Regions from separate parts of the Alkalibacillus sp. S2W genome, predicted to be linked through region 3. Evidence: predicted binding sites of a transcription regulator. Region 3 holds the regulator's gene; each other region holds the start of a gene.
The links. Region 3 encodes LexA, which represses DNA repair genes until DNA is damaged. Its sites were predicted from a motif close to CGAACATATGTTCG; they were not measured.
Positions count from the first base shown of each region.

Region 1: the regulator LexA is predicted to act here: its motif matches at 960-973, upstream of uvrB (excinuclease ABC subunit UvrB).
Region 2: the regulator LexA is predicted to act here: its motif matches at 1,475-1,488, upstream of ACKXGF_RS13580 (carbohydrate kinase).

Region 1 covers NZ_CP177234.1:2,198,399-2,200,681, reverse strand. The annotation lists gene ACKXGF_RS11590 (hypothetical protein) at 1-819, shown strand, start outside; gene uvrB (excinuclease ABC subunit UvrB) at 1,227-2,283, shown strand, end outside.
Region 2 covers NZ_CP177234.1:2,631,156-2,633,438, forward strand. The annotation lists gene putP (sodium/proline symporter PutP) at 1-806, opposite strand, end outside; gene ACKXGF_RS13575 (hypothetical protein) at 926-1,108, opposite strand; gene ACKXGF_RS13580 (carbohydrate kinase) at 1,545-2,283, shown strand, end outside.
Region 3 covers NZ_CP177234.1:1,419,584-1,421,866, reverse strand. The annotation lists gene tkt (transketolase) at 1-486, opposite strand, end outside; gene ACKXGF_RS07665 (DUF896 domain-containing protein) at 576-809, opposite strand; gene lexA (transcriptional repressor LexA) at 1,011-1,631, shown strand; gene ACKXGF_RS07655 (DNA polymerase IV) at 1,664-2,283, opposite strand, start outside.

The sequences.
Region 1 (2,283 bases), 780 kb from region 3:
AGCGAAGGCTTATATCAAGTGCCCTTAGATGCAATGGTTTACGTTTTACTAGCATTATTATTGGCCGAAGTGATTTTAGTCATGACGACAAAACGGGCGTTAACTTTTCCGCAATTACAGTCAGGTGACCGAGGAAAAAATGTTATAGCCCATCGAGCGAGTCGGTTAATGCTAGTTCCGTTACTATTTCCGCTACCAGGTGGAACATTAGTATTGAGTGACGCATTTGCCTGGTGGCCGATGTTTGCGATGGATTCAGTCAATATCCAGTTCGTGCTGTTTCCATATATCATTGGATTTTCTCAAATGTTCCGCGGTGTGTTCAGTGAACAGGGCGCTAAGCGAATTGGCTTGAGTGTCTTGTTATTAATGATTATATTAGCTGGTGTGTTCGTTCCACTGATGTCAGTTCCGTATGTACTGATTTCAGTTGCAGGTTTTGCTGTTGTGGCACGTGCTTTCATCAGTCTAATGATTCGCTTCTTTGACCGCGAACGACGTCCAATCTTTCGTCCTGAACCAGATGGTATTACGATTGCTGGTATAATACCAGGGTCACCAGCAGATGAATTGGATGTAGTTGTTGGCGAGAAAATAGAACGCGTACATGATGTGCCCGTGCAGAATGAACATGAATTTTACGATGTTATGAGTGAAAATCGTTCCTATTGCAAATTGAATGTTCAAGACCTTAACGGTGAAACGAAATTCGTCCAACGCCCTATTCATGAAGGTGAAGATCATCAACTTGGCTTCATCTTTGTAAAAGAACGTCCAAGATTCACACTACAAACGACAGAAACATTAACAATGGAATAGATAGGAGAATCTCATTTTGCTTAAAGCAGAATGAGATTTTCTTTTTTAATTGGACAAAGCCCGTGTACAATCATATTCTTTGCAATCAATCCAATGACAAAATATGCTTATGATATGACTGTGTTTTTCGGGCATCTATACAAACGGGTGTTCGTCTGTGTTATACTGGAAATGATTATATAAATTGTGTGTTTGGTGCAACTATAACGAAATTTGGTGCAAGCAGACATGATTTTGAAGCAAGACTATCAAAATCTGAAGCAAGCTATTTAAAATTTGATGCAACACCAATGCCCTTTGGCGCAAGCAATTAAGATTTTGACACAACGTATACAAAATCTATGCAACAACAATAAATGATCATGCAATATGTAAATAGAAACTTTTCTTAAACTGGAGTTGATGATGTGGCGGAAGCATTTCAATTAGAGTCGCAATTTGAACCTCAAGGTGATCAGCCGCAAGCAATTAAGGAGCTTGTGAATGGTGTGCGTGAAGGTAAGCAACACCAAACATTACTCGGTGCTACTGGGACAGGTAAAACGTTTACTGTATCCAATGTGGTTACAGAAATTAATCGACCAACCATCGTCATTGCCCACAATAAGACGCTTGCTGGTCAATTATATAGTGAATTTAAAGAGTTTTTCCCTAATAATGCTGTCGAGTATTTTGTCAGTTATTATGACTACTATCAGCCTGAAGCTTATGTGCCGCATTCCGATACATATATTGAAAAGGATGCGAGCATTAATGACGAAATTGATAAGTTAAGACACTCGGCGACATCAGCTTTATTCGAACGGAATGACGTCTTGATCGTGGCGAGTGTGTCATGTATCTATGGTTTAGGTTCACCAACGGAATACCGCGAGCTTGTCTTGTCTTTACGAACAGGGATGGAAAAAGAGCGTGATCAAGTGTTGCGTGAATTAGTTGATATCCAGTATGCGCGTAATGATATTGACTTTCAGCGTGGGACATTTCGGGTTAGAGGCGATTCAGTCGAGATTATCCCAGCATCAAGGGAAGAGCATTGTATCCGAATCGAATTTTTCGGTGATGAAATTGATCGAATTCGTGAAGTGGATGCGTTAACAGGTGAAATTCTTGGCGATCGTGATCATGTTGCGATCTTCCCAGCGTCACACTTCGTCACACGTGAAGAAAAGATGAAAAAAGCAATTAAAAATATTGAACAAGAACTTCAAGAACAGCTAGCCCATTTCAAAGCGAATGATCAATTACTTGAAGCGCAGCGTCTAGAGCAACGCACGAATTATGACTTGGAAATGATGCGCGAAATGGGATTCTGCTCAGGTATTGAAAACTATTCACGTCATTTATCGTTCCGTGAGCCTGGTTCGACTCCTTATACATTACTCGATTATTTTCCAGATGATTCACTGATCGTGGTGGACGAGTCTCACGTTACATTACCACAAGTTCGTGGGATGTTTAATG
Region 2 (2,283 bases), 1.2 Mb from region 3:
GCGGTTGGAACATCTTTATGCGACCGAATTGCCATGAAACGTGCTAGAATATGAGGTTGACCGAAGTAACCCAGCCCCCAAGCAAGTGAGGAAATAATAGCAAGCGTACTTACGCCCTGAATCATATTCAAGTGGCTTCCTTCTGATAATTCACCTACAACTCTTATTGTTTCACTCCAGCCACCTAATTCGGAAATGGCGACAAACGGTAAGACAATTAAGGCTAAGAACATGAGAATTCCTTGAATGAAGTCCGTCCAACTTACGGCAATAAAACCACCTAAGAACGTATAAGCGATAATGACTAATCCACCAATGAGTAACGCGACCATATAGTCATACCCAAATGTATTGCTGAATAAGACAGCGCCACCGACTAAACCGGAAGCTACATAAACCGTGAAGAAAATCAAAATAACAGCTGCTGAAGCACTACGTAATAAACGTGAGTTATCACGGAAACGTTTCTCTAGAAAGTCTGGCAATGTGATTGCATCGCTAGACACCTCTGTATAAATACGCAAACGTTTCGCAATAAACTGCCAGTTCAAATATGCTCCAATGGTTAAACCAACAGCGAGCCATGCACTTCCAAAACCACCTAAATAAATAGCTCCTGGTAAACCGAGAATCAGCCAACTACTCATATCAGATGCCCCTGCACTCAATGCGGCTACACCTGGGCCTAACTTACGGCCACCTAAAAAGTAGTCTGATAGATTATTCGTTAAACGATAACCAATAATACCAAGCGCCAACATCCCAACGAGATAAATAATAAACGTCGTTAAAGTAGCTGTACCCATTATGATTTGTCACGCCCTTTCACCCATGAAATGAACGACAGAACAACGACTAGTAGCATTGGTACAAATAGCCAGAAATACGTACCTAATGAAATGCTGTACTCCATCCAATCTCCCCCTTAATTTAATAGTAGTTCAAATACAACGAAACCAATAATCACATAAATGAATATGGCGATCACAATCAATAGATAGGAGTAACCACTCTTCTTACTTTGGACAACATCTTTCAAAACGTATGTCACCAAAGCCGCGAAGCCAAATACAACAATTATGATGACCATTTCGTTAATGATGAACATCAGAAATGCCTCCTAAAAAGAAGCTCCTTTGTTCCATCATATCAATAGTTATCATGTGAGCGCTAATACATTTTATGATTATTTAAGCGGTTTCATGTTTATACATCTTTAATTCGACAAAAGTTTGCTTTTACCTGCTAAAGTTTTTAATTATCTAAATAATTTGTTATCTCCATTTTAATAAAAGGAACTTAACTACAACAATCATCATTGCTTAAAACCAAACAAAAAACTTATCAAAAAAATAGCTACTAGAGTAATTATTGAAGGTAACCTTAGTACGTTTACGTCAACTCAAATGAACTTTAGCGCCTTATATTCACTTTGTCTAATCATAATTATAACTGTTAAAGCATTTTCACTTTACAAACAAATGTTTATGTTTTAAACTTTTGTTATAGATAGTGAAACGCTTTCATTTTAAGGAGGTGAGTCCGTGGATAAAGAGGAACAGATTCTACAAATTATACGATTCAATCCATATATTACCCAACAGGAACTTGCTGATCAGATTGGGCTATCACGTCCAGCTGTCGCCAATTATATTAAGCGGCTGATCGAAGCCGGGCGCATCAAAGGGCGTGCATACGTCCTTAATGATGAACAAACAATTGCTTGTGTTGGGGGTGCTAATGTTGACCGTAAAGCCCACGCCTTACAAGCAGTACGACTACAGTCATCAAACCCTGTAAAAACCGAGGAATCATTAGGAGGTGTCGCTCGTAATGTTGCCGAGAACTTAGCCCGCTTGAATCTAAGACCTGGCTTGACCACTGTTGTCGGACAGGACAAAGAAGGCGAATGGTTGCGTGATGCGTCTTTCAAGCTTGGCATTGATACGCAAATGATGATGACCTTATCTCAAGAGCGAACAGGAACATACAGTGCTTTCCTTGATCCTAGTGGTGAACTCGTTGTCTCAATGGCTGACATGGCGATTTATGATGCGTTAACGAAACAGCTTATTCAGCAAAAATGGTCCCATATAAAACAAGCAAATGCGATTTTCCTTGATACGAATATTGCTGCTGATGCCTTACAAGAAGTCATTGAACAGTCAGCTAAACAGCAATTAACGGTTTTTGTTGACCCCGTATCATCGATTAAGGCTGAAAAACTACCCAAAGATTTAACAGGCGTACACACCATCTTGCCTAATCAAGAGGAAGCTGAAA
Region 3 (2,283 bases):
TTCCATTAGGTCACCATCGCCACAAATCGCATACGTGTAATGATCAACGACTGGATGATCATCCGTATTGTATTTTGCAGCCAAGAAGCGTTCAGCCATTGCTTTACCTGTTGCCATTGCCAAACCTTGTCCAAGTGGTCCAGTCGTTGCTTCTACACCGTCAGTATGCCCGTATTCTGGATGGCCAGGTGTTTTAGAACCCCACTGACGAAATGACTTTAGATCATCTAACGTAACATTATATCCAGACAAATGAAGCAATGAATATAAAAGCATAGACCCGTGTCCAGCTGATAAAACAAAGCGATCACGATCAAACCATGTTGAATGATTCGGATTGTGATTCATTATTTTAGTCCATAGTGTATAGGCCATTGGTGCAGCTCCCATTGGCATTCCAGGATGCCCTGAACTTGCATTTTCTACTGCATCAATCGTTAATGTTCTAATCGTATTAATTGATAATTGTTCTGTCGTTTGACTCATAACTAAATTCTCCCTTCAATATTGCGATTCTGTTAGATTTATCAACATTTCTATTCTAACAAAAAACACCAACAAATATCGTCATAATTTTAATGTTTTTTATTATTTTCTTGATCTTGCTTTAATTTTTCAGGTGTTACATCCTGTCCTTCTGGATCCACGACTTTCATGGATTGTAATTGGCCTTTAAATGATGAACGGAATGCTTCTAAATATTCTTGACGTAGTTCCTTTTGTTCCTTCTCTTCTTTCTTATTTAATCCTTTTGTCTTCTTTTTGTTTGCCAGTTCATTGATCCGGTCGAGTTTATCTTGAGATAACATTATAATACTCCTTTTGCCTTTATCCATTTATTTTGCCTTAAATTTTCTATTCCAAACTTTATTTTAAATCGTACACCATGTAAAAACAAGAATTGTGTTTAAAACACGAACGAACGTTTGTTTTTTGTGTGAATAGTTGGTATAATGTAACTATTATTAGGAAGCTATTCTATCATGGGATATGGTGATGAGGTGAGCGGAATGACAAAATTATCAAAACGACAAAAGCAAATTTATGAGTTTATTTCGGAAGAAGTCCGAGCAAAAGGGTATCCACCATCTGTTCGTGAAATTGCTGAGGCGGTTGGTTTAGCATCCAGTTCAACAGTCCATGGACATTTATCACGATTAGAAGAGAAAGGTTATATCCGTCGTGATCCAACCAAACCACGTGCAATCGAAATCACACACGAAGATCAGCAAACTGTACAAGAGCGTCATGCTATGTATGCCCCACTGGTTGGTAAAGTAACAGCAGGTGAGCCTATTACAGCTATAGAGAATATCGAGGAATATATTCCTTTACCTAATACTCAAGCGACAGTTGAAGATGATGTTTTTATTTTATCAATTCAAGGTGACAGCATGATTGAAGCTGGTATTCTGAATGATGACTTGGTTATCGTCCGTAAGCAAGCGACAGCAGCAAATGGTGATATTGTTGTTGCTATGACTGAACAAGATGAAGCTACGGTCAAGCGCTTTTTCCAGGACAGTCATCAATATCGTCTTGAACCAGAAAACACATCAATGGAACCCATCATTTTAGACCACGTTACTATTTTAGGTAAAGTGATTGGCGTATACCGTGATATTCATTAATAAAACCCGCGTATGTTTTAACATACGCGGGTTTATTCGTAATGCCCACCAATTTTTTGACCACGATCGAGCGCAATTCCTCCTGATGTATAACTACTAGCTCGCAAAATAGCAGTCGAACCAAATCGTTCGCGAATATGATCAACCGCTTCATTTAACTGTTTTCTATCAGCACGATTATCAAACAGACTAAGTTGTGTGCCAATATCGTCCGTTAAATTGGTTAAAGTCACTGATGCTTTACGAATATGAGCGCCCTCCGTATGGAATTCTTCAAACAACTGCATACACACATCATACATTTCCATCGTGTCATTTGTCGGGACATCAATCGACCGAGAACGGCTAAAATGTTGCCCCATTTCATCTGTATAACGAATCGCTAAATGTATCGTGCGTCCTGCGCGGTCATCACGCCTCGCTCTCCGACATGCTTCATCACATAAATCAAGGAGACAGGCTTTGATTTCATCCTCGGTATAATCCCTAAGTAGTGTAATGCCATGACCGTACCCTTTTTGTTCTGTCTTAGTGAATTGGCCAATCACAGGACTTAAGTCAATTCCCCACGCATGCCAGTACAATTGTTCGCCCATAATGCCGAAGCGTTTTTTTAAATGTGATTGTGAAAATTGAGCTAAGTCCCCTAAGG